2 regions of the Rheinheimera sp. NSM genome follow, and region 1 is predicted to be linked to the other one. Evidence: riboswitches for the same ligand, from Rfam matches in the RefSeq annotation. Region 1 holds a riboswitch; the other holds the start of a gene.
What was found. Region 1 has a riboswitch for thiamine pyrophosphate ahead of thiC (phosphomethylpyrimidine synthase ThiC). Riboswitches for the same ligand answer to the same signal wherever they lie in the genome.

Region 1 (6,581 bases):
CGTATCATATGAGGATAAGCCTAGTTCCCCACTGGTTAGCCGTGTAACCAAGTTAGAATTTGGTGACATAAGGATATTGAGTCCGAAGGACGCGACAGCCGCAAAGTCTTGCAGAAATGGATCTACACAATGGGAAAGCAAAACTCCAGGGCCAACAATGCTTTCCTCGATTTTCTCTTCCAATTCATAAACTATAGCGTTGCTATTCCGCCCTTGGGTAGTTCGTAACGTACCAGCGGCTGTTATTATGTCGTCACAGAAGGCAAGTTTAAGGTTTGAATACAGCACGCCTCTAAGATCATTTGTTCTTCCAACACCATTAGCAAAAAGTTTCCCTGTGTTTATTTGGAGCATGTTTCATCCTCAATGTTTACTTGCTAACGATTGTAATATCAATCTATACCACAAATCATATCCTTGAAGTTGTTCTTCCATCCAATCATACCGGTTACATGTGGTGCTACCCCCTGCTCTGCCAGTCTGGTTACTATGGTACGGCGAAAGTAGTGCGGTACAAAATAGGCTATTTTTAGCTTTCCCGTATGCGTGGCACCTCTCTGGCAATAGCATTCTTTTTATGCTGCGTATTGGCCGCATCGACGACATTGCCCCCCAGCTGTTACACTACGCTAACTAAGCATGGTTTTGTCTTTAGCCAGAATGAATTTTACACTCGACAACGCAGGACATAAAAATTGAACCAACAGCCTACGTTCTATTTCCACGACTACGAAACCTGGGGTGCCGATCCCAAGCGTGACCGACCCGCTCAGTTTGCCGGCATCCGTACCGATCTTGAGCTGAATATTATTGCTGAACCGGATGTATGGTACTGCCAACTGGCAAACGATTACCTGCCCCATCCGCAAGCGGCATTAATAACCGGCCTGACGCCGCAACTGTGTAATAAAAAAGGCCTGGCAGAAACTGAGTTTATGCAGCGAATTCTGCAACGTTTCAGCACGCCCAATACCTGTGTACTGGGCTATAACAACCTGCGCTTTGACGACGAAGTAACCCGTTACAGCCTGTACCGCAATTTTTATGAACCCTATGGCCGCGAATGGCAAAACGGCAATAGCCGCTGGGATCTTATTGATATGGTGCGTGCCTGCTATGCGCTGCGCCCCGACGGTATAACCTGGCCGGTACGCGAGGATGGCAGCCCAAGCTTTAAGCTGGAAGAGTTAACACGCGCCAATGGTCTGGCACATGAAAATGCCCACGATGCGTTATCCGATGTGTACGCCACCATTGCTATGGCAAAACTGATAAAACAAAAGCAGCCTAAGCTGTTTGGTTATTTGTTTGAGCTGCGCAAAAAAGCCAAAGTTGCCGAGTTGATTGATGTCGCGGGTATGACGCCGCTGGTACATGTATCGTCTAAGTTTCCCGCTACCCAGGGCTGTGTCAGTTGGATAGTGCCGCTGGCGTTTCATCCTACCAATAAAAATGCCGTGATTTGCTACAATCTGCAGGCAGATCCAACACCGCTGCTGGAAGACGATATTGCCAGCTTGCAGCAAAAACTGTATACCAAAACCGCGGATTTGGCAGACGGTGAGCAGCGCCTCGGCTTAAAGCTTATTCATTTGAATAAATGTCCGGTGCTGGCGCCGGCCAAGACCCTGACTGAAGAGCGCGCAGCCGCCTTTGGCATCGACCGCGCAGAGTGTCTTAAGCATTTAGACTTTTTGCGCCAACATCGCGCCACCCAGGCTAAAGCCATAGAGTTGTATCAGCAATTAAATGAGTTCCCGGCCGAAACCAACCCGGATTATCAGTTATATAGCGGTTTTATCAGCGATGGCGATAAGCAAAAAATGCAGCAACTGCATCAGTTGCCGCCGGAGCAGCTGGCCGTTAACGCCCCGGTATTTGCCGATGAGCGTTTAAACAGCCTGCTGTTTTTATTTCGCGCCCGTAACTACCCGGCCAGCCTGAGCCACAGCGAACAGCAAAAATGGCAGCGCTACCGCACCGATAAATTAATGCATGGCGTGGATGACCCGAATCTGACGATGGAAGATTTTAGTCTGGTGTTGGAAAATCTGGCACATGAACATGCCAGCGACGAGCAGAAACTGAAAATACTTAAATCGTTATATCTATACGTGCAAAGCCTGTAACAAAAAACACCGGCCTGTGCCGGTGTTTACCTTTACTCTTTTTCTGCCAGCTTTTTTAAATTCTCATGGATTTTAAATAGCACGATCAATAATTCGCACCAAATCCGCACACCAATACTACCAAACACTAAAATACCTAAACCCTGCCAAAAGCTGCCATAAGCGGTAAACATAGCGCCCAGACCACTGACTAACACACCAAACAACAGCAACCAATAAACAAAAGTAATTATCTTCGGTGTCAGCATTGAATCAAAAAACAGTACATCTCTCATAGTGAAGTCCTTTTTTGTTATCTTTCAACTGTTAGCAGTAACAATCCGTTTCACAATAAGATACTTCATGCCGGCTGACAACTCCGACTAGCAAGCAAGTTCAGCAATACATGTGGCCTTCCAATTTGCTCAGCTTGTCTTTATACTCGGCCACTACTTGTCGGAGTGCCCAGCTGTTTACAGCGGGCTGAGACCGTGAAAACGGGATCCGTTGAACCTGATCAGGCTAATACCTGCGAAGGGAAACAAGGGGAAATACAGTATTTAACACAGCGAAAATCCGCCCAACAGTTTGGCTGCTTGTTATAACCTGCCCCCACTCCGGACAAGCAACCTCAACTTGTTAACCGGAGTTTGCTATGTCTGTATCAACTTTATCCAAACGTGATTTACGTGCCCATGCCCGCGCTTATATTCAGGCGCTGCAGGGTGAAACTTTTCCGGGTTCCAGCCGCCGTTATCTGCTGTGCGAACACAGCGGCGTGCAAGTCCCGGTGCGGGATATTCATCTTAGTCCCAGCCGCTTAGCCGATGGCAGTGAGCAGCCTAATCCTTGTTTAGCGGTGTATGACACCTCGGGCCCTTATGGTGACCCGACACAGCAATTAGATGTGCTCAAAGGCCTGCCGAAATTACGCCTTAACTGGATTACCGCACGCACCGATGTTGCGCCTTCACCATTACCGCCCTTTGCAGATATTGCCCTGGATGAACAAATTACTGAGTTTGAACATCAGCCGCTACGAGCCAAAGCCGGTAAAACGGTAACCCAATTACATTATGCCCGGGCCGGTATTATTACGCCGGAGATGCATTTTATTGCGCTGAGGGAAAATATGGCGGCCAATACCGATGGCGTCAGAAGCCATCAGGGCGAAAGCTTTGGTGCTGCTATACCCAAACAAATCACTGCGGAGTTTGTGCGCCGGGAAGTCGCCGCCGGCCGCGCCATTATTCCGGCCAACATTAACCACCCTGAAGCGGAGCCGATGATTATCGGCCGTAACTTTAAAGTAAAAGTGAATGCCAATATCGGCAACTCTTCGGTCAGCTCCAGTATTGAAGAGGAAGTAGAAAAGCTGGTGTGGGCCACCCGTTGGGGCGCTGATACCGTGATGGATTTATCCACCGGCCGGCGTATTCATCAAACAAGGGATTGGATCTTACGCAACAGCCCGGTGCCGATTGGTACAGTACCGATTTATCAGGCGCTGGAAAAAGTGAAAGGTGATGTCAGCCAACTGAACTGGCAGGTGTTTTACGACACCCTGGTAGAGCAAGCCGAACAAGGTGTCGATTACTTTACTATTCATGCCGGCGTGCTCAAAGATTATGTTGCCTTAACCGCTAACCGCGTTACCGGTATCGTCTCACGCGGCGGCGCTATTATGGCGCAGTGGACCAGGCTATATAACCAGGAAAGCTTTTTATATCAGCATTTTGAACAGATTTGTCAGCTCTGTGCTGCCTACGATATTTCACTCTCCCTGGGTGACGGCCTGCGCCCCGGTAGCATTGCTGATGCCAATGACGCCGCCCAATTTGCCGAGCTGCGTACCTTAGGTGAGCTGACTAAAATTGCCTGGCGTTATGACGTCCAGGTAATGATTGAAGGCCCGGGGCACGTGCCAATGCAACTGATTCAGGAAAATATGACTGAACAGCTAAAACACTGCCATGAAGCACCGTTTTATACCTTAGGCCCCCTCACCACAGATATTGCACCTGGGTATGATCATATTACCTCCGGTATCGGTGCTGCAATGATTGGTTGGTTTGGCTGTGCCATGTTGTGCTATGTCACCCCGAAAGAGCATTTAGGCCTGCCAAATAAAGAAGATGTAAAACAAGGCCTTATTGCATACAAAATTGCTGCCCATGCCGCAGATCTGGCCAAGGGCCATCCGGCAGCGCAACAAAGAGACAATGCGTTGTCTAAAGCCCGCTACGAGTTTCGCTGGCAGGATCAGTACAACCTGGCACTGGACCCGTTTACCGCTAAAGCCTATCACGATGAAACGTTAAGCCATGAAGGCGCCGATGCCGAGCCATTCTGCTCCATGTGCGGCCCCAAGTTTTGCTCGATGCGGCTTAATCAGCAAATTCAACAAGAAGAGGCGGCGAGCGATGCATGAGCCACTCCCTAAACCCATCGTCTGGACTATTGCCAGCTCAGACAGTGGCGGCGGCGCCGGTATTCAGGCAGATTTGCATACTTTTGCTGCTCTGGGTTGCCACGGCTGCAGTGTGATTGCGGCAATAACAGCACAAAACAGCACAGAAGTGGTGGGCTATGAAACGGTCAGTCCGGCGCTGTTTATCACTCAATTAAATTGCCTGCTGCAGGATATGCCACCGAAAGCCATTAAAATAGGCCTGATTCCCGACGCAGCGTTATTGCAACAACTGGCATTGTGGCTGGCCAAACATAAGACTGAGTATGGCTTTAGCGTCATTGCAGACCCGGTATTAAGCAGCAGCAGCGGTTATAACTTTATCCGCCAAAGTACGCTGAGTATCTGGCGGCAGCAACTGTTGCCGCTGCTCGACCTGATTACACCTAACCTGCCGGAGCTGGCACTGCTCAGCGACAAGGCAACCGCGTCGGTTGCCAGCCAGGCGGCGCAGTTACAGCAATGGGGCGCAGCGGCCGTGTTGGTCAAAGGCGGCCACAGCACTAGCGGCACCACTGTTACCGACAGCTTTTTTGGCAAAAATACCGGCTATACGTTACATCAACCCAGGCTCAGCACCACACATAACCATGGTACCGGTTGCGTGCTATCCAGTGCCGTCACCGCAGCTTGCGCCCACGATTACCCGCTTAGCGACAGTATTATTGTCGGCCGGGCTTATCTGCAGCAAGCATTAAGCCGCGGCTACGCTACCGGTAAAGGCGCCGGCAGCCTGCAACATAGCGGCTGGCCGCAGCAGTATCATTACTTCCCGCAATTACAACAACAGCATAACCTGCCGCACAACCTCAGCTTCGCACCAATGGGCGCGCCTATTGGCCTGTATCCGGTTGTCGATAGTGTTCAGTGGCTGAAACGCTTACTGCCGCTGGGGCTGGACGTGATCCAGTTGCGGCTGAAACAAGGCTCAGCGGCAGATATCGAGCAACAGATCGCGCAAGCTGTGCTGCTTAGTCGTGATTACAAACTACGGCTATTTATTAATGATCACTGGCAGTTAGCCATTAAATACGCTGCCTTTGGTGTGCATTTGGGCCAGGAAGATTTAGCCAGCGCAGATTTACCCGCCATTGCCGGCGCCGGCTTACGACTGGGCGTTTCTACCCACAGTTACACCGAGCTGTTAACGGCACGTCAGCTACAGCCCTCTTATATTGCGCTTGGCCATATTTATCCAACCCAAACCAAGCAAATGCCATCACTGCCACAAGGGCTGCAAAAGCTGAAACACTATGCCGCTCTGTGCCACGATGTGCCAACGGTAGCCATTGGCGGCATAAACCAGGCCCGTGTGGCGGATGTGCTGTCTTGCGGTGTCAATGGTATTGCCGTGGTATCGGCAATCACCGGCCAGACACAGCCGGAGCAAGCCTTTTTACAGTTAAAGCAGGCATGGGAGCGGCACTATGCATATCAGCATTAATGATGTGCGTTATCCACTGGATAGCGGTATCACGGTAGAACAGTTGCTGAAACAACATGCTCCAGAGCACACCGGCCTGGCCGTGGCGATAAATAATACCGTACTGGCCAAACGTTTATGGCCGCAGTATCAGTTGCAGCCGGATGATGCCGTGCAACTGTTTCAGATAGTAACCGGAGGTTGACTATGCTTCACATAGCAGACAAAAGCTTCAGCAGCCGTTTGTTGCTGGGCAGCGGTAAGTTTGCCAACCCGGGCCTTATGCAGCAGGCAATACAAGCCAGTGGTTGTCAGTTGGTTACCCTGGCACTTAAGCGGCTGCAATGGGAGCAGCCGCAAGATGACTTACTCAGCCCGCTGCGCGAGATGAATATTCAACTGCTGCCTAACACCTCAGGTGCTAAAACGGCCAAAGAAGCCATTTTTGCTGCAGAGTTAGCGCGCGAAGCACTGCAAACTAACTGGCTGAAACTAGAAATTCATCCTGATCCACGCTATTTAATGCCGGACCCTATCGAAACCTTAATGGCGGCAGAGCAACTGGTTAAATTAGGTTTTG
Region 2 (6,581 bases), on a different contig from region 1:
ACAACCGGGCTAACAGCGCTGGCGTTGCGGTTACCGCTGCGGGCAGCGCCGCCAGTTGTTGCTGTAAATAGCCGTACGGCTCCAGCACCGCCGTTTGCACACTGAGTTGATGAAAGGCTGCCAAAGTCGATAATAACGCAGCACTGCCATGGTGCTGATAATCAAACGGCTGGCCAGCACTGATATAGTCGCTCAGCATAACCTGATAATGATTATTTAAACACAAAGGCGCCGGTGCCAGGCCCAGGGCGGCGGCGGCATGTTGGCAGCGCAGTTCCTGTTGGCGGCAAACGGCAGAATCAGCCGGATAGCAGCGCAGCACATATTCGCCCTGCGCCGTTTTGACATAATAGCTCTGGTTACTTTCGCCGTGTGATAACGGCTTTACTTGTAGCGGTGGCCTGGCAACAAAAAACTCCAGCCGCCGGCATAACCGCGTTACACGCTCAATCTCACTGCCGGTTGTTGCTGATAATGACTGCGCCAAATAAAGTACCCTGCAATAGCGATAACCGTATACAGCATAAACAAGCCGGTGAGGAAATACAGATGTTTTTGCGCATAAACATAAATGGATACCGCATCTATCACCACCCAGTACAGCCAGTTAGACACCAGTTTCCGCGCCACCAGCCAGGTGGCCATGATACTGAATACCGTGGTTTGCGCATCCAGATAAGCAAATTCAGCATGGGTGTAGTTAGCCATCACCGCGCCCAGCACCAACCCCGTCACAGCGGTAACGGCGATTAACCAGGTATGACGCTGCCAGGGCCACTCGTATACCGGGCCACGTGCGCCGGCGCTGCCCTGCTTCAACTGTTGCCAGCGCCACCAGCCATACAGCGCCATACCGGCATAATACAGCTGTAATAAGGCGTCAGATAATAACGCCGACTGCCACATAACATGGGTAAATAATATGGTGCTTAACAGCGCGGCCGGCCAGCACCACAGGCTTTGTTTCAGCGCTAACACCACATAAGCCAGCGCCAGCAGGGTCGCAGCCAGCTCAATGCTGTGCATCAGCTGCCACTGCGCTATCGCCTGGCTTAACAGCTCGTTCATGGCCGCAAATCACCATGAATAAACTTACAAACAAACACCACCTTACCGTATTGCTCAAACGACCATTTGATACAGGCCTGCAGCGCTTGCATTACGGCGTCGTAGTCACCAAACAGCTGAGTACTCATGGTATTGGTCAGTACTGTTACGTCCGGGTATTTGTTCAGCTCGGCAATAAAGCCTTTAATCGGGCCGATATAATCTTCTGCTAACGGGTATTTACTGATCTCAACTGATAATTGCATAGCTCTCTCCTTTCGCATGACCAATGACGTTAACAATGGTCATTATTGTCAGAACTGATAGCTGGCGCTGGCACCAAAACGGCGCGGCTCAGCAAATTGCTCGTATACATGGCTCTGGTAGCCATCCCTCGGGTCGTTACCAAAGTAAAAGCCGCGCACGCCGATATCCTGATCCAGTGCGTTGCGCGTCCATAGCGCCAGCTCCCAATTGGCCAGCTGATAACTTAACCGTGCACCCAACAGCTCATAGCGTGATGAACGGGCATTGTGGCCGTCGGAGTAAAAGAACGCGTCTTTGCCTTGCAGGCTCAGGTTAAAGGTCAGCGCTTCCGTGATATACCAATCGGTGGCGACACTGTACGAAAAACGCGGCGCCTGCGCCTGCTCACGCCCACTGAAGTTTTCTTCATCCAGCGTAATATAGTTACCCAGTTTGGTTTTCAGCCAGCTGGCAGATAAAAACAGCGCCAGCTGCGGATGTAACTGCAGGCGGTTTTCCATTTCAATACCGTAGTTGCGGCCACTGCCGGCATTGTCGATAAAGCCGGCAAATTGCGGGCCGCTATCCGGGTTCAGCCAGCCTTTTACCTGCATATCGTCGCGCCACATATAAAATGCCGCCACCCGTGCGGTAATGCTTTGGTCCAGCGCACTGCCCTTCACGCCAAATTCGGCGTTATACAAAGTTTCCGGTTTAAAACTGGCTTTGCTGTTTAACTCACTTAAATTGTCATCGGCAGCTTTGGCCAGGGCATCGCCGTTTACACCACCGGCTTTATAGCCACGGGATGCCAGCAGATACACCAATGCCTGTGGGTTTACCTGATAATTCAGGCTTAATTTGGCACCCCACATAGTATCGTGGTTTTTAATGGCGTTGCCGCTGCTGTCGCTGTAGTCATCGTCATAACGCTCTAAGCGCAGGCCCGACACCAAACTCCAACCGGCACTAAAGGGCGTGGTCAGCTCGCCGTACAGCGCAGCATTACTACGGCTTAAGCTGCTGACAAAGCTGTCGGCCTGCCATAAATCCCAGTTCCAAAACTGCCGGGTTAAATCAAAGCTTTTATTGGCTGCATACAGGCCAAATACCCAGTCGCTGTTGCCCAGCTTGCCTTCAGGCGTGGAGATAAAACGGTAGTCCAGCGTTAGTTGATCGCGCGTGCGCAAGTAACGGTCGGTGGTGGAATATTCATCCGGGTGAATACCAACATAGCTCCAGTCTTCATCAAAGCCGTAATCACTGTCGGCGGTTAACCAGCTAAGCTGCGCCTGCAACGTAGCAAAGCGCAACGCGCTGTAATCCGCCTGCAATGCTATTGCTTTACTGCGGATCTGATCTTGGCCGGGCTGATCAGATAAGGTGGTGCGGTTACGGTCCAGTGAGAAGGCGTCATAGCCGTTATCCTGGTCGACAAAATGTGTAACCAGCTGCAGTGCCAGCGTATCCATTGGCTGATAACGCAGCTTAAACCGGCCGGTAAATTCATCGATATTGTTGGTGTCGTCACGGTTTAAAAAGGCATTGTCGATAAAGCCATCAGAGTTTTGCTGCTCCAGCGACAGGCTGTAGCCCAGTTGCTGATTAATGCTGTTACTAAACTGCGCGGCCAACTGGCGGCTGTCATAGTTAGCCAGGGTGGCACTGAGTTTGCCTTCCGGCGTGGCTGTAGGGCCTTTGCTGGTCAGGTTTAACATACCGGCTAACGCATTGGCGCCAAAGCGGCTGGCTTCCGGGCCACGAAACACTTCCAGTTGCGCTAAATCACTGATACCGCTGATGCCCAAGCCGGAGTAATCAATACCATCAATTAAAATACCGACCGACGGGTTAATGGTATCAACAAACTCGCTGCGCTCACCAATGCCGCGCATCTGAATATAGCGGCCGCGCGAGGCGCCGGCACTGAAATTCACATTGGCAAACTGGCTGAGCAAATCATCCAGATGCTGCGCTGAGGTACGTTTAACATCCTGCTCGCCAACAATAGCAATACTGCCGGCAACCTGTTGTACCGATTGCTGCCGGAAATCGCCCTGCACGCGAATACGCTCAATAAAAGCTTCAGCTTCATTGGCCTGAATAGAAAAACTGCTGCACACAGCCAGAGTAAGTAACGAGGGTATAAAACGCATTGTTGTATGAATCTCCAAAACTTCAGAGATCACACCAGCTTGAGGAGTTAGCACCATCCCTCCGCCGGTATAATCCGGATCAGGTTCTAAGGGTTCGCCTTACGGCATCTCAGCTATTGCACCCCTTGGTTGCGCGGCAAGTGTAAAGCCTTTTATTTGCGCATGCAATGTGCAAAGGACGGCTAAACGCCTATAGTTGTTACGGAGTCATGCTGTATCCGCGTATCAGCCGCTGACAAGGACAAACTATGAAAAGCTATATCGAGCGCGTTATTGCTGAAATCCCGCTGTTTTTTACCCACTTCAGCCAGTGTTTATTCCGTCCCAAGCGCTTTATTCAACAGCAACTGGCTATTGCTGAGCAGCCCGATGAGATCAGCAAAGGCGTCGAATTTTTAATACTGTCGTTTCTTATTGCGTTGTTTATCAGTCAGTTATTGCCTGAAGCGGTAAATCCGGTAACCTTACCCGGCGACGATGCGGCTTTTACGCATCTGGCCAGCAGTGCGCTATTTGATTTATTTCTGTTGTTTTTTGCCGCCGCTATCGCCTTTGGTTGTTTGAGAATAGTCGGCGTTACCAGTAGCTTCTTTGCCTTTTTCCGCCTGTTTGCTTTTTTTTGCGGTGCTACGCTGGTACTGCTGGTATTTGCCAATGCGCTGACCAATATCGGCATGATAGATCCGGTTGTTGCCAAAAGCTGGATCCAACTGGAGCAAAGCGCTCAGGCCTTGCAGCCTATGACAGCGCAGTTGTTGTGTAATACCGGTGCTACCGGTGAGTTAGTCGCCGACGAGGCAGCAAGCGACGCGCTGCAGCAACAACTGCAGCAGGCACAGACGATATATCAACAGGCGACAGAACGGCCATTGTTTTTGTTGGGGCTGGGTTTACAAGCTATGGTACTGCTGGTGCTGATCTGTTGGTTGTTTGTTGCCTGGTTTGCCTATGGCAAACAGCAGCAGCTGAGCAGCAGCAAAATTGTGTTTTCTGCGCTGCTAAGCCTGGGGTTAATTTATCTTGCCAGCGTGTTGCTAAGCCTGATGCAAACCGGCAGCCAAATGATGGCGCTTTACCGTGCTTGTGGTGCGACTTAAACCCGGCCACCTGCAGTATTAAACACCTGCCAGTCATCGGTTAGTTGCATCGCCAGTTGGTTTAATTGCTCACTGGCGCCGGCAGCACGGGCTGCGCCGTCACTAAGTTGCACAATATCACCATTTAGCAGGTGAATATTATGCGCGATATTGGTTGAAACTACCTGCTGCTGCTCTGTGGCAGTGCAAATGGTTAAATTGGCATCTGCGATGCTTTCCACCGCACCGGCAAGCTCGGTAAAACGCGCCCCGGCATCTTGCGCCAGTTGCATGTTACTGTCGGCATCCTTATGCGCCTGTTGCATAGCCTCTACAGCACTGGCAGCTTGCTGTTGCAACTGGCTTATCATCTTGTTAATCGACTCTGTCGCATGTTGGGTATTGGCCGATAAGGTGCGTACTTCATCTGCCACTACCGAAAACCCGCGCCCGGCTTCACCGGCACGTGCAGCTTCGATGGCAGCGTTCAAGGCCAGTAAATTAGTTTGTTCTGAAATTTTACGGATCACATCCAGTACTCCGGAAATCTGACCGGACTCTTGCTGCAGCTGTCGCACTACCTGAGCACTATGCTCAAGCTGTTGCGCCAGCGCAGTTATCCCTGCAGCACTTGCAGTGGCAACACCACGTCCTGAAGCACACAGCGACTTTGCTTGTTGCGCAGCATCAGCAGCGCCTTTCGCATTATCGGCAACATCTTGCACACTCACACTCAGTTGCTCAACGGCAGTGGCCAATTGATTGGCCTGACCGGCCTGACGCACCGCACTCTGGCTAACATCATCACTGCTTTGAAATACTAATGCCGCCTGCTCACCCAGTACCGTCGAGCTATTACCCAGCTTCGCCACCAACTGCTCAAAATGGCTAATCATTTGATTTAATGCCTGTGCTGCTTCGGCAACCTCATCGGTTCCCGAATCACTGGCTCTTAAACTTAAGTCTGAGCTTTGCTGAACCTGTTTGAGTATATCGCGCAGTGCCCACAACGGCCGGCATACAGAGCGCTGTACCGCCCATATTAAACTGCAGATCAGCAACAGCAACAGGCTGCCACCGATGATATAAGCCCGGATTAACTGTGCGGTAAAGCGCTCCGCCGAGTCTCTTACGTTAGCCGCAGCTGCAATTTGCTGCTGAATAAAAGCTTCAGTCAGCGCGGTTAACCCGGTTATACGTAGCTCAATTTCACTGTTAACAGTAGATTCATTGAGGATACGCACCAGCAGCGCATCACTGCCGGCATAGCTAATCCATTCTTGATAATGTTTAATAGCCGCTGCAAATGCCTGATCCAGGCCGGCATAAAACTCAGGGTCAGTCTGCAGCGGCCGGCTTTGCACAAAACCTTGCCAATGCTGTTCTGCCAAAGCCAGATGTTGCTTAATCACCTGCTCGGTCGCTTCAGCAGAGGCCCAGCCGGTGCGGTATTTACGGATGTCCTGCAGTGCTGTTTGTTGCAGAATTTGCTGCACCGCCATAACGTCAGACAAAATCGCCAGATGATTGTCGTACAACTGATTAAACAGCTTGTCTTTTTGTTGCGCCGACCAAAACGCGGCGATAATTACCAACAACAGCATCACCAAAGGTAATACACCCAATAACATTACCCTGCCGGAAATTTTCAACTTAGACAACATCACTGCCCCCTGGCATACGGCTTAAAGTCGGGCGCAGTGTAAAATGGTCTTATGACACTTACATGACATCGTACCAGTCAATATTGACATAACTTAATATGTATATATGATATTTCACATATCTAGAATTAAGGATATGCAAAATGCAGAAAAAATCACTGCTGTTTATCTGTACCGGTAACTCTGCCCGCTCACAGTTGGCAGAAGCACTGTTCCGCCAAATGGCCGGAGCAGAGTTTGACGTTTACAGTGCCGGCACTGCACCCGAGCCGGTAGACCCACGGGTATTTACAGTATTGGCTGCACGAAATATTTCCGCAGAAAACCTGCATAGCAAAGACCTGTCCGGCTTAAATGAGCATAACTTCGACTATGCCATTACGCTCTGTGAC

Region 2: it holds a riboswitch for thiamine pyrophosphate, as region 1 does, so the genes downstream of both, ACTZWV_RS14305 (TonB-dependent receptor) here and thiC (phosphomethylpyrimidine synthase ThiC) in region 1, are expected to answer to the same signal.

What each region holds. Positions count from the first base shown of each region.
Region 1 is NZ_JBQTCI010000002.1:767,120-773,700, forward strand. Features, by position in the region: gene ACTZWV_RS09300 (hypothetical protein) at 1-354, opposite strand, end outside; gene sbcB (exodeoxyribonuclease I) at 696-2,129, shown strand; gene ACTZWV_RS09310 (DUF4282 domain-containing protein) at 2,162-2,404, opposite strand; TPP riboswitch at 2,556-2,666, shown strand; partial or broken gene thiC (phosphomethylpyrimidine synthase ThiC) at 2,764-4,515, shown strand; gene thiE (thiamine phosphate synthase) at 4,532-6,022, shown strand; gene thiS (sulfur carrier protein ThiS) at 6,006-6,206, shown strand; gene ACTZWV_RS09330 (thiazole synthase) at 6,209-6,581, shown strand, end outside.
Region 2 is NZ_JBQTCI010000004.1:448,692-455,272, forward strand. Features, by position in the region: gene ACTZWV_RS14290 (phosphotransferase) at 1-487, opposite strand, end outside; gene pnuC (nicotinamide riboside transporter PnuC) at 439-1,068, opposite strand; gene ACTZWV_RS14300 (YkoF family thiamine/hydroxymethylpyrimidine-binding protein) at 1,065-1,313, opposite strand; gene ACTZWV_RS14305 (TonB-dependent receptor) at 1,362-3,449, opposite strand; TPP riboswitch at 3,489-3,585, opposite strand; gene ACTZWV_RS14310 (hypothetical protein) at 3,698-4,546, shown strand; gene ACTZWV_RS14315 (methyl-accepting chemotaxis protein) at 4,543-6,189, opposite strand; gene ACTZWV_RS14320 (metalloregulator ArsR/SmtB family transcription factor) at 6,333-6,581, shown strand, end outside.